Regions from separate parts of the Microbacterium natoriense genome, predicted to be linked through region 3. Evidence: riboswitches for the same ligand, from Rfam matches in the RefSeq annotation. Region 3 holds a riboswitch; each other region holds the start of a gene.
The links. A riboswitch is a leader RNA that binds a small molecule or an ion and turns the genes downstream of it on or off. The one in region 3 is predicted to bind thiamine pyrophosphate.
Positions count from the first base shown of each region.

Region 1: another riboswitch for thiamine pyrophosphate. It lies ahead of thiM (hydroxyethylthiazole kinase); the one in region 3 lies ahead of thiC (phosphomethylpyrimidine synthase ThiC).
Region 2: another riboswitch for thiamine pyrophosphate. It lies ahead of QFZ53_RS00065 (ECF transporter S component); the one in region 3 lies ahead of thiC (phosphomethylpyrimidine synthase ThiC).
Region 4: another riboswitch for thiamine pyrophosphate. It lies ahead of thiO (glycine oxidase ThiO); the one in region 3 lies ahead of thiC (phosphomethylpyrimidine synthase ThiC).

Region 1 covers NZ_JAUSXV010000001.1:3,280,985-3,285,708, reverse strand. The annotation lists gene QFZ53_RS15510 (DUF402 domain-containing protein) at 1-588, shown strand, start outside; gene QFZ53_RS15505 (NAD-dependent epimerase/dehydratase family protein) at 653-1,633, shown strand; TPP riboswitch at 1,640-1,734, shown strand; gene thiM (hydroxyethylthiazole kinase) at 1,724-2,572, shown strand; gene QFZ53_RS15495 (bifunctional hydroxymethylpyrimidine kinase/phosphomethylpyrimidine kinase) at 2,569-4,695, shown strand; gene QFZ53_RS15490 (hypothetical protein) at 4,709-4,724, opposite strand, start outside.
Region 2 covers NZ_JAUSXV010000001.1:11,764-16,487, forward strand. The annotation lists gene QFZ53_RS00060 (ABC transporter ATP-binding protein) at 1-1,039, opposite strand, end outside; gene QFZ53_RS00065 (ECF transporter S component) at 1,036-1,674, opposite strand; TPP riboswitch at 1,665-1,776, opposite strand; gene QFZ53_RS00070 (D-alanyl-D-alanine carboxypeptidase) at 1,832-3,298, shown strand; gene QFZ53_RS00075 (ABC transporter ATP-binding protein) at 3,415-4,724, opposite strand, start outside.
Region 3 covers NZ_JAUSXV010000001.1:1,449,188-1,453,911, reverse strand. The annotation lists gene QFZ53_RS06655 (sigma-70 family RNA polymerase sigma factor) at 1-1,214, shown strand, start outside; gene QFZ53_RS06650 (CHY zinc finger protein) at 1,115-1,537, opposite strand; gene thiC (phosphomethylpyrimidine synthase ThiC) at 1,567-3,297, opposite strand; TPP riboswitch at 3,292-3,399, opposite strand; gene QFZ53_RS06640 (SDR family NAD(P)-dependent oxidoreductase) at 3,429-4,223, opposite strand; gene QFZ53_RS06635 (TetR/AcrR family transcriptional regulator) at 4,288-4,724, shown strand, end outside.
Region 4 covers NZ_JAUSXV010000001.1:1,810,690-1,815,413, reverse strand. The annotation lists gene QFZ53_RS08255 (thiazole synthase) at 1-756, opposite strand, end outside; gene thiS (sulfur carrier protein ThiS) at 785-1,033, opposite strand; gene thiO (glycine oxidase ThiO) at 1,033-2,220, opposite strand; TPP riboswitch at 2,212-2,312, opposite strand; gene thiE (thiamine phosphate synthase) at 2,324-3,007, shown strand; gene QFZ53_RS08235 (glycoside hydrolase family 43 protein) at 3,015-4,562, opposite strand; gene QFZ53_RS08230 (beta-xylosidase/alpha-l-arabinosidase) at 4,559-4,724, opposite strand, start outside.

The DNA of each region.
Region 1 (4,724 bases), 1.8 Mb from region 3:
GACCCGTCGACGATCTCACCCATGCGTGTGGTTCGTGATGACGAACGCGGTCTCGTCGCCTGGCTCGCGCCTGGGACGCTGCAGGAGGCGCAGGGCTCTGCGACCGGCGACCGGGTCCGCTCGATTCCGCTCGAACGGCGGTGGCTGGATCATCGTACGAGGATCGTCGAGGAGTGGTGGGGCGGAGGCAGTCTGCGCATCGCTCCGGTCGGAGCCGCCTGGTCCGTGTGCCTGTTCTGGAAGCCTGCAGACGACGGCGACTGGCGTTTCGACGGGTGGTACGTGAACCTCGAGAACGCGCATCTGCGCACCGACCGTGACACGTACTCCTCGGATCACATCCTCGACGTCTGGATCGCGGCGGACCGCACAGTCCATCTCAAGGATGAGGACGAGGTCGTCGCCGCGATCAGCCAGGGGAGGCTGACCCGCGAGCAAGCGGCGCAGATCGAACGTCACGCCGGAGCGGCGATCGAGTCGTTCCGCTCGGGCGAATGGCCGTTCGATGCGGAGTGGATCGATTGGCGGCCCGATCCGTCGTGGACGATTCCCGCTCTGCGCGGTCTGGACGAACTGCGCGGCGCCTGATCCTCGAACTCTGCTCTCGGCGGATCACCTTCCCTCGGGCGGCGGATGCTGGTGACATGGACGGATGACGAACGCTCTGATCCTCGGCGGAACCGGCTGGCTTTCCGGCCGCATCTCACAACGCCTGCAGGATGATGGCGTCGACGTCACCTGCCTCGCACGGGGCAGCCGGGCGGCGCCTGGCAGCGCCGAGCTCGTGCGCGGAGATCGCGACGACCCTCGCGTGTACGAGGCGCTGTCTGCGCGGGAGTGGGACCACGTGATCGACATCTCCTCGCGGGCCGATCACGTCATCGCCGCCGTGGTCGCGCTCGGCGATCGTGCTGCACGCTGGACGTACGTGTCGTCGGTGTCGGCGTACGCCGATGACGTCACGGTGGGCGCCGACGAATCCGCACGTCTGCACGTTGCCGCGAAGCCGGGAGACGAGTACGAATACGGCCCGCAGAAGGTCGCCGCCGAAGACGCGGTGCGCACCCTCGACGGTCGTGCGCTGATCGTCCGGCCTGGGCTCATCGTCGGATCGGGCGACCCCAGCGATCGTTTCGGCTATTGGGCTGCGGCGGTGCTGAGAGCGGGATCGGCGGATGTGCTGCTGCCGCCGACGGAGGGGCGCACGGCGCAGGTGATCGACGTCGACGACGTCGCGGCGTTCATCGCGACGGCCACCGCCACCGGTGCGATCAACGCGGTCGGTGCGCAGCATCCGCTCGGCGACGTGCTCGCGCTGTTCCGCACAGCGACCGGACACACCGGCGGCACAGTGTCGGCCGAGGAGGAGTGGCTCGTCGAGCACGGCGTCGAGTATTGGGCGGGCGAGCGTTCGCTGCCGCTGTGGCTGCCCGCCGAGATGACGGGATTCATGGCGCGGTCGAACGCCGCCTACCTGGCGAACGGCGGTTTCCTGCGCCGGCTGGAGGACACGGTGGCAGAGGTCGTTCAGGACGAGCGCGTGCGCGGCGTGGAGCGCGAGCGGCGTGCCGGGCTCACAGGATCCGAGGAGCGGGAGCTCCTCGCCGAACTGCGCCGACTGCCGCTTCGCTAGACTGCCAGCAGTGACACGGGGTGCCGCATCCGCGGCTGAGAACAGACCCGTCGAACCTGATCTAGTTAGCACTAGCGAAGGGAATGTCGCATGAGCGATCTTCTGCGTCCTGCATCCGCCGCCGACCTCGTCACAGAGGCTGCCTCCCTGCTGGAGGTGCTGCGTGCCGACCCGCCGTTGACGCACTGCATCACGAACTCGGTCGTCACGGGCTTCACGGCGAACGTGCTGCTCGCGATCGGGGCGGCGCCCGCCATGGTGGACATCGTCGGCGAGTCCGGCCTGTTCGCGGGCATCGCCTCGGGACTTCTCGTGAACCTCGGCACGCCGACCCCCGAGCAGCGGGAGGCGAGCTTCGAGGCGGTCGAGGGAGCCACGGCATCCGGAACTCCCTGGGTCCTCGATCCGGTCGCGATCGGTGCGCTGCCGGTGCGCACCGCGCTCGCGCACCGTCTCGCCGAGCAACGCCCGACCGCGATCCGTGGCAATGCCTCGGAGATCCTCGCACTCGCCGGACTCAGCGCAGGAGGGCGCGGTGTCGATGCGACGGACAGCGCAGACGCCGCGATCGATGCGGCCCGCGCGCTCGCCTCGAGATTCGGCAGCGTCGTGGCGGTCTCCGGACCGGTCGATCTCATCACGGACGGCGAGCGCGTGCTCCGGCTCGCCAACGGGCACGAACTGCTCACCAGGGTGACCGGCGGCGGATGCGCCCTCGGCGCAGTGATGGCTGCCTTCCTCGGAGCCGCACGCGCCAGAGCCACCCCGCCGCTGCTCGCAGTGGCCTCGGCGAGCCTCGTCTACACGGTCGCTGCTGAACGCGCCGCCAGCGCATCCACGGGGCCCGGCAGCTTCGCCGTCGCGTTTCTCGATGCGCTCGCCGCCGTGCAACCCGCCGACATCGAGTCCGCGGCTCGCGTCGAGACGGCTGCGCTGTGATCGCCGACCTGTCGCTGTACCTCGTCACCGATCCGGCGTTGTGCGGAGAGCGCGGCGTCGTCGACACGGTCCGTCACGCGGTCGACGGGGGAGTGCGCGTCGTCCAGCTGCGCGACAAGCAAGCGACAGATGCCGAGATCACGGCGCAGCTGATCGAACTGTCGCGGGCGATCGGCGGGCGATCGCTGCTGCTCGTCAACGACCGGCTCGACGCGGCGATCGCCGCCCGGGAAGCAGGCGCCAGGGTCGACGGCGTCCACCTCGGGCAGGGCGACGCGTCGGTGCTCCGTGCCCGATCGGAACTCGGCCCCGATGCGCTGATCGGTCTCACCGCGAACAACCGGGCTCATCTCGACGCCGCACTCGCCCTCCCCGCCGGAACCGTGGACTACCTGGGGGTGGGAGTCATCCGCCCGACGAAGACCAAGCCCGATCATCCTCCGGCTCTCGGCGTCGACGGCTTCCGTGCGTTCGCCGCCGCGAGTCCGCTGCCCTGCGTCGCGATCGGAGGTGTCGGCATCGACGACACCGAGGCGTTGCGGGACGCCGGTGCGGCAGGCCTCGCCGTCGTGTCCGCATTGTGTGCCGCAGAAGACCCCGCCGAGACGGCAGCAGCGTTCGTGCAGCGGTGGCGGGCGGCCGGAGTCCCTCGCGTGCTGAGCATCGCCGGCAGCGACCCGTCAGGCGGCGCCGGCGTGCAGGCCGATCTCAAGTCGATCGCAGCCTCCGGGGGATACGGCATGGCTGTGATCACGGCCCTCACCGCGCAGAACACGCAAGGCGTCCGCGCCGTGCATGTGCCGCCGATCGACTTCCTCCGGGAGCAGCTCCACGCGATCTCCGACGACATCGTGATCGACGCGGTGAAGATCGGGATGCTCGCGAACGCAGAGGTCATCCGAACTGTCGTCGAGTGGCTCGACGCGGCCCGTCCGCCCATCGTCGTCGTGGACCCGGTGATGGTCGCGACCAGCGGGGACCGGTTGCTGGATGCCGAGGCCGAACACGCCCTCGGCGCACTGCTCGCCCGCGCCGACGTCATCACCCCGAACCTCGGCGAACTCGGCGTGCTCGTGGGGCGCGACATCGACGGCTGGGACGACGCGCTCGCTGCGGGCGCGGTGCTGTCAACCGCGATCGGAGCGCGGGTGCTGGTGAAGGGCGGGCACCTCGACGGTGCGGAGGCACCGGATGCTCTCATCGGCGCCGGCACGACCATCGAGTTCACGGACGCGCGCATCGAGACCCGCAACACGCACGGAACCGGCTGCTCGCTGTCATCCGCGCTCGCGACCCGCCTCGCGAGGGGTGAGGCTCCTGACGACGCCGTCGCGGGATCGCGGGCCTGGTTGCGCGAATCGCTGCGAGAGGGCGAGGCGCTCATGGTCGGGCGCGGTCACGGGCCGATCAACCACTTCGCCGGGTTGTGGGCGCGGGGCGGACTCGAGACCAGACCGAGCGCCGAGGGCATCGCGACCGACTGGTGGGAGAGGATCTCCGGCATCCGCTCGGATATCGATGGGCTGCCGTTCATCCGGGCTCTCGCCGACGGCACGCTCGGACGCGAGGCCTTCGTCTTCTATCTGGAGCAGGATGCCCTGTACCTGCGCGAATACGCTCGGGTGCTCGCCGAGGCGTCGCGCCTCGCGCCCACCTCGGCCGAGCAGGCGTTCTGGGCGCACTCCGCCCACGGCTCGATCGTCGGCGAACTCGAGCTGCACGCGTCCTGGCTCACCCCCGACGCGGGCGTCAGCGCCGAGACCTTCGCGGCCGAGCGCGCACCGGCGACCATGGCGTACCTCGACCATCTGCGGGCGACCGCGTTCACCGGCGACTACGCCGAGCTGATCGCCGCGATCCTGCCGTGCTTCTGGCTGTACGACGATCTGGGCCGCCGCCTGCATGCGGGGGAGTTCGGCGAGTATGCCTGCGATCCGCAGCATCCGTACGCCTCGTGGCTCGCAACCTACGCCGACCCGGCATTCGAGCAGGCTACGGTCCAGGCGATCGCCTACGTCGCGGAGGCAGCGGTATCGGCCTCGCCCGAACGACGCAGTCGGATGCATCGGGCCTTCGAGATCTCCGCCGCGCACGAGCTCGCGTTCTTCGCCGCACCGCTCTGAGTGGCCGAACCGCTCACTCTGCCGCGAGA
Region 2 (4,724 bases), 1.4 Mb from region 3:
ACGACCACCGGAACGGGTCAGCTCCTTCACCCGAAGACAGCGCCGCTGTGGCCGTGACCCGACCGCTCTCGGCGGGGATGAGCCCCGCGACCGTCAGGCCGAGCGTCGATTTTCCCGCGCCGTTCGGACCGGTGATCCCGATGACCTCGCCCGCATGCACGTCGAGGTCAAGGGGTCCCGCCACGGCCACTCCTCGGCTGCGCGCCACGGTGAGGCCACGGGCTTCGATCAGCCGTTCACCGGGGGCGAGGACGGGCGGCGGCGGCACGGCGGGCGGATGCTCGGGAACCCAGACGCCGGACGCCGCCAGTTCCGCTCCGCGCGCGCCCAGCACCTCGTCGGGCGGACCGTCCGCGAGCACGACCGTGCCTTCCGGCTCGGCCCCCAGCACGATCACCCGGTCGACGAGCGGCAGCCAGACGTCGATGCGGTGCTCGATCACCACGAGCGTGGCGCCGGTGACATCGAGCGCGGCCGCGACGGCGTCCCGCACGTCCTGAACACCTACGGGGTCGAGGTTGGCGGTCGGCTCGTCGAGCAGGATCGCGCCCGGCCTCATCGCCAGCACACCGGCGAGCGCGAGGCGCTGCTTCTGTCCTCCCGACAGCGCGGCCGTGGATCTGTCGAGGGGAACGGCGAGCCGAACGGCATCCAGCGCCGACCGCACCCGATGCCAGATCTCGGGGCGGGGCACGCCCAGGTTCTCGCAGCCGAAGGCCACGTCATCCCCGACACGGGCGAGCATGGTCTGCGTGTCGGGGTCCTGCAGGACCATCCCGACTCTGCCGCGAGCCTGCGCGGCAGGCAGGCCGTCGACGAGAAGCGAGCCGTGCGTCTCCCCCTCGTCGGCTCCGCCCAGCACGCCGCCGAATCCCTGCAGCAGGGTCGACTTGCCCGAACCGGACGCGCCGAGCAGCAGCACGCGCTCCCCCGGCGATATGGCGAGGTCGATCTCTCGCACCGCCCAGCGCAGCCGCGTGGCGTACCGCCAGCCCCAACCGCGCGCCTCGAGAGCGGCGGGGGTCGCCGCGCCGGTCACACCCGTGCGGCGACCTCGCGACCGGCGGCGAAACGGCTCAGCGCACCGGTCGCGGCGAGGCCGCGGGCGATCAGCCACGCGCCGATGCCGGCGATGACGGCACCCGAGACGGTGCTCGAGGCGATGTAGATGACGGTGAACGCGGTGTCGGCTCCGGCGTACCAGAGGATCACGTCGTTGATACCGCAGGCGACGCCGGCGGCGGCGCCGGCGAGGATCGCGACGGGCAGCTTCCACACCCCGTAGAGGAACAGCAGGAAGATGAGTTCGGCGCCCAGACCCTGCACGAGGCCCGAGACGATCGTGAGCGGACCCCACACGTTGCCGACGAGCGCGGAGATGACCGCGGCGACCAGTTCGGTGTACAGCGCAGCCCCCGGCTTGCGGATGATCAGCCCGCCGAGCACTCCGGCGATCAGCCAGGGCCCGTTGACGAGCGCCTGGACACCGGGGAGCAGCGGTTCGAGCAGCGTACTGGGGCCCTGGTAGCCGACGTTCCACAGCACGAAGATCAGGGCGCAGGCGACGGCGATGACGCTGGCCACGACGATATCGACGACGCGCCAGCGCCACAGCTGGGCGTTGCGAAGACCGGACGCCGTGCCGGTCGTGGAAGCGGACGTGGAAGTACTCATCTGAACTCCTCCCTGCGCCGGCATTATCCGGATCAGGTTCGACGGTCGAAGCGCGATTCGCTCCCTCTCAGCCCGGCTCGCCGGACTCCCGTGGTTGTTCTGTCGATATTACCCGTCGTACCGGTGTTCTGTGAGCGGAGTTCGGTACCGTAGGCAGGTGACCGCTCCTGACTCCGCCGAGGCCACTGCACCTGTGGGCGATGACGTGACGACGGATGCTGCGGCAGAAGCCTTCGACGACCTCGATGCACTGGTCTCGGCTTCCGTCGCTCCCGACGCTCGCTGGGCCGAGGGCGACGACCACGCCACCGCCCTGACCTGGATCGATCCTGCCCAGGTGGCCGACGCCTCACCCGCTGCCGACGGTGACGATGCGGCCTCGCTCTTCACCGGCGCACATCTCCGGTCGGCCGTCGTCCGGCCAGGGGTGCTCGTGCCCGTCGGCGTTCTGCTCGCGCTCGTCGGCGCCTACACGGGCACGACGCTGCTGTGGCCCCTGCACGAGATCGCCCCCACGGTGCAGGCCGTGGAATTCTCGACGACACCGGCTCAGGCCGCCGCGATCACGTGGCCCGCGCAGGGAAGCGCCGCCGTCGGGATCGCAGGTGTCGGCACACTGGCGTCTTCGACCGATCCTGCGGCGATCGCGAGCATCTCCAAAGTGGTCTCGGCCATGATGGTGCTCGATCGGATGCCGTTGGCTCCCGGAGAGCAGGGTCCCTCGTTCTCGTTCACCAGGGCCGACAGCCAGTCGTACCTCGCATACAAGCGCAGCGACCAGTCGGCTCTCGACGTGCCCGTCGGCGGCTCGCTCACCGAGTACCAGATGCTGCAGGGCGTACTGCTCGGCTCGGCCAACAACTACATCGACCGGCTCGCGAAGGAGATCTGGGGATCGGATGCCGCGTTCGCCGACGCGGCGGCCACCTGGCTGAGCGAGCGCGGAATCAGCGGCATCACGATCAAATCTCCGTCGGGGTTCGACGAGCGCAACGTGGCGACGCCCGAAGCCCTGATCGCGGTGGCGCAGAAGGCCATGCAGAATCCGGTGTTCGCCGAGATCGTCGGCACGACGTCGGTCGACCTGCCCGGAGCCGGAACCGTGCGCAACACGAACGGGATGATGGCCGATTCCGGGGTCGTCGGGGTCAAGACCGGCACCCTCCATGAGAGCTGGAATCTGCTCACGGCGAAGGATGTCACAGTGGGCGATACGACCCTGCGACTGTATGCGTCGGTGCTCACGCAGGAGGACGACGACATGCGCCTCGCGTCGACGCGCTCGCTGTTCTCGCAGGTCGAGAACGAGCTGCAGACTCAGGCGCCGACGGTACCCGAGGGCACTGTCGTCGGCTCCGTGGAGACCCTCTGGGGTGCCGAGGTCGACATCGTGACGGACGCGGATGCCGACGTGGTGCTGTGGAACGGCGGAATCGCGACGACGACCGTGGAGTTCGACCTCGACGAGAAGCGCAAGGCCGGCGCAGAGGTCGGCACGCTCACGACGACCGGCCCGGTGAACACGGCGACGACCGAACTGGAGCTCGCGGGAACCGTGCAGGATCCGAGCCCGTGGTGGCGGCTCACGCATCCGCTGGAACTGTTCGGGCTGACCGACAAATAGCCGCCCGCGCAGAGCCACCCGCGCAGAGCCACCCGCGCAGAGCCACCCGCCTGCGGTCCCCGCCGTACGCAGATGCCCCGTCCCGGATTCCGGGGCGGGGCATCTGCGTGCACGAGTCAGGCCTTGGGAGCCTCACCCCGGTTCTCGACCACGGCTTCCGCCGCGGCGATCTCGGCGGCCGGGCTCTCAGCTCCGACCACAGCGCCGACGCGCGCGGCATCCGCTTCAGCCTCGGCGTCTCCCGTGACGACGACCGGGGTCGTGCCCGTGAGAGCCTCTTCGGCGTCGATGTCGGCGGCCGCCTGCTCGAACTGCGACTGGTACAGGCGCCAGTACGCGCCCTGCGCCGTGATGAGCTCGTCGTGCGTGCCCTTCTCGACGATGTCGCCGTGCTCCATCACGAGGATGAGGTCGGCATCGCGGATCGTCGACAGGCGGTGAGCGATCACGAACGAGGTGCGTCCTTCGCGCAGCGCCGCCATGGCGTGCTGCAGCAGCAGCTCGGTGCGGGTGTCGACGGCCGACGTGGCCTCATCGAGGATGAGGATCGACGGCTTGGCGACGAACGCACGGGCGATCGTGATCAGCTGCCGCTCACCGGCCGAGACGTTCGAGGCGTCCTCGTCGAGCACGGTGTCGTAGCCCTCGGGGAGGGCGTGAACGAAGCGGTCGACGTACGTCGCCTTGGCGGCGGCGAGCACCTCGTCGTCGGTCGCGGTCGAGCGTCCGTAGCGGATGTTCTCGCGGATGCTCCCGGCGAACAGCCACGGGTCCTGCAGCACCATGCCGGTGCGCGAACGCAGGTCGTCGCGCGTCATCTCGGAGATGTCCTGCCCGTCGAGCAGGATGCGTCCGCCGCTGAGCTCGTAGAACCGCATGATCAAGTTGACCAGCGTGGTCTTGCCAGCGCCGGTCGGGCCGACGATCGCCACAGTCTGACCAGGCTCGACCTGGAAGGAGAGATCGGTGATGAGCGGGCGGTCCTCCGAATAGGAGAACGCGACGTGCTCGAACTCGATGACTCCCTTGCCGTCGACGACCGTGGGGGCGTCTTCGGCATCCGGGTCCTGCTCGTCCTCGTCGAGCAGCTGGAAGACGCGCTCGGCCGATGCGGTGCCCGACTGCACGACCGCAGCCATGCCGCCGAGTTCGGCCAGCGGCTGCGAGAACTGCTGCGAGTACTGGATGAACGCCTGCACGTCGCCGAGTCGCAGCTGACCGCTGGCGACCATGAGACCGCCCAGCACTGCCAGAGCGGCGTAGCTGAGACTTCCGACGAAGGTCATCGCGGGCATGATGATGCCCGAGAGGAACTGCGCCTTGAACGCCGACTGGAACAGCTCCTCGTTCTCGACCTGGAACTTGTCGAGTGCGTCCTGCTCGCGGCCGAAGACCTTGACCAGCGCGTGGCCGGAGAACGCCTCTT
Region 3 (4,724 bases):
GGTCGCTCCCCGAGCGCTGGCAGCACGCCTTGTGGCTCAGCGAGGTCGAGCAGCTGCCTCCCCGGGAGATCGCGGAGGTCCTGCACATCCGCCCGAACTCGGCGGCCGCGCTCACCTACCGCGCCCGAGACGCCCTGCGCAAGGCGTGGATCCGCGCGCACCTGCGCACCGCACCGATCGGCAGCGACCACGCTCGCGTGATCGAGCTGCTCGGAGCCTACGCGCACGACGACCTCGCGCCGCGGTCGGAGCGCTTCGTCACCACGCACATCGACGAGTGCGAGACCTGCAGATCCGCCGCCGGCGAGGCCAGGCATCTGGCGCGCGCGATGTCGCTCGGCCCGCTGCTGGCCGGCGGCACCGGACTCGTGCTCCTTCCCGCCCTGTTCCCGACCGAGCAGGCCGCGGCCGCGGCGACCGGACTCGCCGGATGGGCCGGACTTCCTGCCCACGTGCAACCGGCCCTCGACGCGGCAGGGAACACCGCCCCCGTGCTCTGGCCGGTCGCCGCAGCCACCGCCGTCGCACTGTCGATCAGCGGCAGCCTGTTCGTGCGCCCTGTCGCCGAGCCGGATGCGACGGCCGCACTCGCCCCGGCTGCGTCGGCGCCTGCGCGTCCGGCTCCCGCGGTTCCCTCTTCGGCGCCCGCGCCGGCGGTCACCGCACCCGCGCCGGTCGCGGCGGCGCCCGTTCCCGTTCCGGTCGCACCGCCCGCGACCACGAACCCGACCCCCGTCGCGCCGGTCGTCGAAGAACCCGTCGAAGACGCGGTCGACAAGACCGTCACGATCCTCACGAAGACCGACCGCGGTCGGGATCACGACGACGAGGATCCTGGCGGCGACGAAGGCAACGCGTTCGGTCACGACAAGAAGGGCGACGTCACTGCGGAAGACGTCGGCGACATGATGTCCGCCCGAGGGTCCTCCTGGTGGACGACCGCGGTCATCGTCTACGTCACAGCAGACGACGAGAGCATCAGCGTGGCGGTGTGGGGCGCGGATGAGACCGAGGTCGCACTCGTCGTCGACGATCAGACGATCGGAACAGCGTCGGACGAGGCGGTCGACTTCGATCTCGCGCTGCCCGAGGGCGAGCACACGCTCGAGGTGTACTACGTCGACGACGAAGGCGCTGTGGGAGACCTCGCGGCCGAGACAGTCGTCACGACGGGCAAGGCGCCTTCTCGCGAAGACGGCTCCACCTCGAAGTAGAGGTGCGCATGCAGTGCGCAGCCGGGGTTGAAGCTCGACGCGCACGACGGGCAGGCGGTGACCTCGAGGTACTCGGCGATGGACAGTTCGTCGCCGCACACGCCGCACAGCACGGCGCGCGCGCTCCTCGCCTCGATCGGCCAGGGGGAGCTGTCATGTCCGGCGACCTCGGCGTGACACAGATGGCACGGATAGTAGTCGCCGCAGCACGCGAAGCGGATCGCGACGATGTCGAGCTCCGTGCGGTAGTGGACGCACCGCGTCTGCCCGTCGACCACCGGCCCGAGCACGGGTGGAGGCGTGGAGAGCGGATGCTGCGGCATCCGCTCATCCTGGCATGCGCGCCGCCGCGTCATTCGCGCAAGGCGGGCGCCGGGAGGTACACGGTTCCGCCCGCTTCCCGGAACGCGTCCGCCTGCTGCTGCATGCCGGCGATCGCCGTCTGCTCGTCGACGCCGCCGAAGCGGTCGCGGATGTCCTGTGAGATGCGCATCGAGCAGAACTTCGGACCGCACATCGAGCAGAAGTGCGCGGTCTTCGCCGGCTCTGCAGGCAGCGTCTCGTCGTGGAAGGCCTCGGCCGTCTCGGGATCGAGCGACAGCGCGAACTGGTCGCGCCAGCGGAACTCGAACCGCGCCCTCGACAGAGCATCGTCGCGGTCGCGTGCGCCCGCGTGACCTTTCGCGAGGTCGGCGGCGTGGGCCGCGATCTTGTAGGTGATCACGCCGGTCTTCACGTCGTCTTTGTTCGGCAGTCCCAGATGCTCCTTCGGCGTGACATAGCAGAGCATGGCGGTGCCGTAGCGAGCGATCTCGGTCGCCCCGATCGCCGACGTGATGTGGTCGTAGCCTGGCGCGACATCTGTGACGAGCGGTCCAAGGGTGTAGAACGGCGCGCCATGGCAGAGTTCCTGCTGACGTTCGACGTTTTCGCGCACGAGGTGGAAGGGCACGTGTCCCGGCCCCTCGACCATCACCTGGACCTCGAACGCCCACGCTCGCGCCGTGAGCTCGGCGAGCGTGTCGAGCTCGGCGAACTGCGCCGCGTCGTTGGCGTCGGCGATCGATCCCGGCCGCAGCCCGTCTCCGAGCGAGAACGCGACGTCGTAGCGCGCGAAGATCTCGCACAGCTCATCGAAGTGCGTATACAGGAAGTTCTCCTGATGATGCGCGAGGCACCAGTCGGCCATGATCGACCCGCCGCGCGAGACGATGCCGGTCACCCGGTTCGCGGTCAAGGGCACGTAGCGCAGCAGCACCCCGGCATGGATCGTCATGTAGTCGACGCCCTGCTCGCACTGCTCGATGATCGTGTCGCGGAAGATCTCCCAGCTCAGCTCGTGCGCCTTGCCGTCGACCTTCTCGAGCGCCTGGTAGATCGGCACTGTGCCGATCGGCACCGGCGAATTGCGCAGAATCCATTCGCGGGTGGTGTGGATGTCGTCTCCGGTGGACAGGTCCATGACGGTGTCGGCACCCCACTTCGTCGCCCAGCGCAGCTTGTCGACCTCCTCGGCGATCGAGCTCGTCACAGCCGAGTTGCCGATGTTCGCGTTGATCTTCACGAGGAAGGCGCGACCGATGATCATCGGCTCCGATTCCGGGTGATTGATGTTCGCGGGGATTATCGCCCGCCCGGCGGCGAGTTCCGCGCGCACGAGCTCGACGTCGCAGCCCTCACGGAGAGCGACGAATCGCATCTCGGGCGTGATCAGGCCACGGCGCGCGTAGTGCATCTGGGTGACCGTACGGCCGTTCAGGCTGCGCCGAGGCGGGCGGCGGGTGCCGCGCCATTCGTCTGACGCAGCTCCACGCCGCGCCGCCCCTCGTCCGTCGTCGTTCAGATCGCGAGCGCGCCCTTCGTACTGCCCTGTGTCACCCCGTTCAACTATCCACGTCTCGCGCAGCGACGGCAGGCCGTCCTCCGGCTCGCAGGCCGGCCCCTCGGTGCGGTACACGTCCACTGGAGGGTTGGTGGTTCCGCCCGGTGAATCAGACAGCGGGATGCGGGTGACGGGCACGAAGATGCCGTGTTCTTCGTCGTGATGGTGCGCGAGTTCGCGCACGCGGGAGAGCGTGCTCACAGGACTCCTACTTCCTACGCCGGCATTACCCGGACAGGTTCGACGGTCGCAGGCAGCATCAGCCAGATCTCAGCCCGTGCTCGGGCACCCGTGTGGTCGGGACGAGAGTAGCACGGCCTCGGAGCGCGTCATCACGCCGACTCGGCCAGCAACCGGCCGCTGATCGCGAGAGTCATGCGACGCGGCATGAGGCCGACGAGCTTGCTCGTCACGGCGTTCGCGGCACCCGACACGATGCTCGCGGGTGTGCGCCGACGATCGAGCGCTGCCATCGCCTGCGCGACCACGTCGGTCGCGGACTGGAAGCGGCCCACCGCTGCGGCCTCTGTGCCGACGACATCGAAGAACTCCGTGCGGGTCGCTCCGGGGCTCAGGGCGAGCACGCGCAGACCGGACGAGCGTGTCTCATGCGCGATCGACTCGGTGAAGCTCAGCACGAAGGCCTTGGATGCGCCGTACACCGCCATGCCGGGGCACGGCTGATAGGCCGCGACGCTCGCCACGTTGACGAGGGCGCCCCGGCCGTCGCGAGTCAGCTCGGGGAGGAACTCGCGCGTGATCCCGACGAGCGAGGCCACGTTGACCTGCACCATCTCGGCCATACGCGCAGCGTCCGCCTCGACGAAGTCCCCCTTCGCTCCGAAGCCGGCGTTGTTGATCAGCGTCTGGATGCGGATGCCTCGCTCGTCGAGCGCGGCGCGAAGACGTGCCGGGGCGCCGGCGTCGGCGAGATCGAGGGCGATCACGGTCGCCCGCACCCCGTGCTCCCGCTCCAGGCGGGCGGCGAGATCCTTCAAGCGGTCTTCGCGCCGGGCCACGAGCACGAGGTCGGCGCCGCGGCGGGCGAGCTGGGTGGCGAACTCGGCGCCGAGGCCCGAGCTGGCGCCGGTGACGAGGGCGGTGGTTCCGGTGTGGTGAATGGTCATGATCGCAAATGTAGACACTGACAGCATTGTTGTCAATGTCTACTTAGATCGATAGGGTTCAAGTGTGACCGAACGCTCGTACCATCACGGCAACCTTCGAGAGGCGCTCCTCGACCGCGCCTGGGAGTCGATCGACGCCGGGGGCGTCGACGCGCTGTCGCTGCGTCAGCTCGCACGCGACGTGGGCGTGAGTCACGGCGCATCCGCACGCCATTTCAGCGACCGCACCGCCCTCCTCGACGCGGTCGCGGTGGCCGGATTCACACGAATGAACGAGGCGCTGGCTGCGGCCGTGGAGCAGGCTGCCCCGTTCGGCGAGCGGCTGCGCGCCGCGGGTCTCGCGTACATCGGCTTCGCGGTCGCGCACCCGGCGATCCTCGAGGTGATGTACAAGGCGAAGCATCAATTCGATGCTTCGGGCGAGCTGCGCGAACGGAGCAGGGCCAGCATGTCGATGGTCGTAGCGTTCGTCGCCGCAGCTCAGGCGGCGGGTGAGATTCC
Region 4 (4,724 bases), 360 kb from region 3:
TGCCAGCGGACGCCGCGGGATGCGTCCCGCCGCACGAGCGAGACGGCCGGCGTCGACCGCGGCACGCATCGCTCGGGCCATTCTCGCCGGATCCTGCGCCCGTGTGACGGCGCTCGCGAGCAGCACGGCGTCCACTCCGAGCTCCATCGCCAAGGCAGCATCCGAGGCGGTGCCCACGCCTGCGTCGAGGATCACCGGCACCGCAGCGCGGGAGACGATCGTCTCGATGTTGTGCGGATTGAGGATGCCGAGACCGCTGCCGATCGGCGAACCGGCCGGCATGACGGCGGTCACGCCCACGTCCTCCAGGCGCCGGGCGAGGGCGGGATCGTCGTTCGTGTAGGCGAACACGCGGAAGCCGGAGGCCACCAGCTCTTCGGAGGCCCGGAAGAGCTCGACCGGATCGGGCAGCAACGTCTCCTCGTCCGCGATCACCTCGAGCTTGACCCAGTCGGTCTCGAGGGCCTCCCGCGCCAGCTGCGCGGTGAGAACCGCGTCTCGGGCCGTGTAGCAGCCGGCGGTGTTCGGCAGGGCACGGATGCCGAGCCGATCGAGCATCGCGAACACCGAGTCCCGCGCCTCCGGGGCGAAGCGGCGGATGGCGACCGTGGTGATCTCCGTCGCCGACTCGACCAGCGCGTTCTCCAGCAGCGAGAGGCTCGTGGCACCGCCGGTTCCCATGATCAGTCGCGAGGAGAACTGCTCCCCTGCGACGATGAACGGGTCGACGACGGCGGCCTGTGCGGTGAGGCTCATGATGTGCTCCGATTCGTGTGCGGGCGGCTCAGCCGCCTTGGACGGCCGTGACGATCTCGACCTCGTCGCCGTCGGCGACCGTGCAGACGGCCCACCGGCTGCGCGGGACCACGGCACCGCCGAGAGCTGCGGCGACACCCAGTCGGCCGCCGTCGACGCGAGAGCCGTCGTCTCGCAGCACGTGTCCGGTGAGGTCCGAGACGAGATCGCGCAGTGTGGAGCCCGCGGCCACCTCGCGGTCGGCGCCGTTCAGGCGAACGGTCTGCAGAGTCGTCATCATGAGCCTTTCGGTCGGGCGCCGACGAGGTCGACGACAGCGGGAGGTGTCCAGGCGGCGGCCTCTCGCGGTCCGCCCGCCGTGGCGGCCGTGAAGCGCCACGGGTTCATGGCGGACCGGAGGTTCTCGTCGATCGGGCGCCCCTCGGCCAGATCCGATGCGACCGCCGCCGCCAGAGGAGCGAGCAGCACTCCGTGCCGGTCGAACCCCGTGGCGACGAGCACGCCTTCCTCGACGACGCCGAGAAGCGGCACGGCATCGGGGCTCCCCGGGCGAGGACGTGCGAGCATCTCGACGATCTCGCACTCGCTCACGCCGGGGACGACCGTGTCGGCGTCGCGAAGCAGGGCGAGCACGGACCCCGCGTGCACTCCCTCGACGCCGCCCTCCCGCACGGAGGCTCCGAGCACGATCGTGCCGTCGTCCCGCGGGACGAGGTACACAGCACGCCTCCGCACCTGCGCACGGACGGTGCGCGTGATCAGCGGACGCAGCGCCGGCGGGACGCGCAGGCGGAGGACGTCGCCCCACACGGGCCGGAGCGGGAGCGCGGGGATGCCGCCGATCAGGGCCGCCCCGAGGCCGGCGGCCACGATGACGACGTCCGCGCGGTGATGCTCGCCGGATGCCGACAGCAGACCGCTGGCTCCCTCGAGCGTCCGGGTCACCGCGGTCACGGCCTCTCTGCGGACGCGGTCGCCGAGGAGGTCGAGGAGCGCCGCTGCGAGCTGCCGCGGATCGATCTGATGGTCGTCCGGAGTGAACACGGCAGAGGTGACGGCGGGGCCGAGCGCCGGTTCGAGGTCGCGAGCGGCCGTGCCCGTCAGCCGTTCAGCCCGGTGCCCCTGCGTGCGCTGAAGCTCGGCCGCGGCGCCGAGCGCCTCACGGTCCGCGCCATCCACGCCGACCGAGAGCGTCCCGTCCGTGCGGTGCCCGAGCGATCGCCCGCTCGTCGCCGACAGACGCTCGACGAAAGACGGGTACTTCTCGGCCGATGCCTGCATGAGCGGAGTCAGCGCGTCCTGCCCCCATGCCATCTCGGCGGCATGAGCGAGCATCCCGGCGGCGGCGAGGCTCGCGCCGCGGGCAGGTTCAGGGTCGAAGACCGTCACCTCGTGGCCCCGCACGACCAGTTCCTCGGCGGTCGCCAGACCGATGATCCCGGCGCCGATCACAGCGATGCGCATGCGTGCCCTTTCCTACGACGGCATTATCCGTTTCAGGTTCAGCGGTCGGCACGTGGCCCTCTCAGCCCCTGTGGGCTCCCGCGGACCCCTCTACTCTAGGGCTATGACCGCGCTTCTCCCCCTCGTCGACGCACCCCGCCCGACCCGCGAGGAGCGCCTCGCCCTGCTCGACGCAGCACGGCTGTACGTCTGCACGACCGCTCGCACGGCGACCGGCGACCTCGAGGAGTTCCTCGATGCGGCCTACGCGGGCGGGGTCGACATCATCCAGCTGCGTGACAAGGACCTCGAAGCCCGCGCCGAGATCGAGGCGCTCGAGATCCTCGCCGCCGTCGCGCGCAGACACGGAAAGCTGTTCTCGGTGAACGACCGCGCCGACGTCGCCGCTCTCGTCGGCGCCGACGTGTTCCACATCGGTCAGGGCGATCTGACCACCGCGCAGGCACGGCGGCTGCTCGGCGACGACGTGATCATCGGGCGGTCGACGCATTCGATCGCACAGGCCGCGGAGGCGGACGCCGACACCGCCCTCGACTACTTCTGCGTCGGCCCGGTGTGGGAGACGCCGACGAAGCCCGGACGCGCGGCGATCGGCACGGGTCCCCTGCGCGCGGTCGCCGCATCCGGGACGAGCCGGCCCTGGTTCGCTATCGGCGGCATCGACGAAGGTCCTCGCCTCGACGAGGTCGTCGAGGCCGGTTCGTCACGCATCGTCGTCGTGCGGGCGGTGACCGAGGCACTCGATCCCGCCGGGGCGGCCGCATCGCTGCGCGCGCGGCTGCGCTGACGCCCGCTCAGCGCGGGTGGTACTCGACGCGCGCGACACGGATGACGCTGTCGGTCTCCGCTGCGACGCTCGTGGCGTACGCGCCGAGCCACAGACCGAGGAATCCTCCGGACGAGAAGGAGTCGAGGCTCGTGCCGTCGACCGTCGCGACGCGCAACGGCTGTGATCCTTCGACGCCTGCGAGCAGTTCGTAGTCCTGTCCTCGTGCCCGGCACGTCAGCTCGACGCCCTCGGCCAGAGGACCCGTCAGCGTGATCGTCCCCTGCTCGGCCGACTCGCCTGCACGCACTAGGGTCGCCGTGATCCGTGCAGCATCCGCTTCTCCCCCGCCGAGTACAGCCAGGCGCACGTGATCGCGCTCGGATTGCCGGATCAGCAAGCCGGTCTCCTCGCCGGGGGCCAGCCGTCCGGACAGCCTCAGAGTGAAGTCGAGATCCGGATGCTGCTGCCTGACGCCGAGGAACGCGAACGGCTGCGGGTCCGTCGGCCCCTCCGGACGGATCGGCAGCAGCCACTCGCCGTCCACCGCATCGGCGACCTCACCCGGCAGCGCGCGCACCGAGGTCCAGCGTCCGTCGTCCGGGGCGATCGTCGCAGAGCGCTCCTGACGCCCCTCGCCCGCGAAAGGCACCTCGACCTGGTCCGGTACGCGCCCCTCTCCCGGCGCGAAGACCGGCCAGCCGTCTTCCCACTCGACCGGAACCAGGAACGTCTCGCGCCCGAGATTCGCATGGAGCCCGCCATACGGCCGCATGCCGAGAAGCACGGCCCACCAGCTGTCGTCAGCAGCCTGCACGAGATCGGCGTGGCCGACCGCGACGACGTCCGCCGTGCGACCGAGCTGGCGGTGGCTGAGCACCGGATTCGCCGGGTTCCCGACGTAAGGTCCGGTCACGGCATCCGCCCGCGCCACCGAGACCGCATGATGCATCTCCGTGCCGCCCTCCGCCGCGACGAGGTGATAACGCCCGTCGACCTTGTACAGGTGCGGCCCCTCGGCCCAGACGGCCCCGATCAGCGCGCCCCGCCAGATCACATGCTCGGGACCGGTGAGCGCCCTGGCCTCGGGATCGAACTCGCGCAGCCAGATCTCGGTCTGATCGTGCCACTGCGGACTTCGGGCGAGCCTTGTCCCCTGCACCCACGCCCTCCCGTCGTCGTCGAAGAAGAGCGAGGGGTCGATGCCGTCGGCGCCCAGCCACGTCGGCTCGCTCCAGGGACCTGCGGGGTCGGTCGCCGTGATCACGAAGTTCCCACCGCGTGCCGGATCGTTCTGGTCGACGAGCGTGCAGATCACCCAGAAGAGGCCGTCATGGTGGCGCAGCGTGGGCGCGTAGAGCCCGCTCGACGACGCCATGCCCGCCATGTCGAGCATCCCCGGCCTGTCGACGGCGTGACCGATCAACTCCCAGCGGGCGAGGTCGGTGCTCCGATGGATGGGGAGCCCTGGCAGGTACTCGAACGACGAGGTGACCACGAAGTACTCGCCGTCCACCCGGCAGATCGAGGGATCGGGATGGCAGCCCGGCAGGATCGGGTTGCGGACCAGGGTCATCCCGGGATGACCTCGGAGCTCACCGACCGCGGGTCCACGGGCGTCAGCGCATGGGCGGCCCCCGTGATCCGCACGGCCGCGCGGCGAGTGACATCCGTCGCGGCATCCGCACCGACCCACACCTGCACATCGCCGGGCTCGACGATGCGCACCATCGATCGG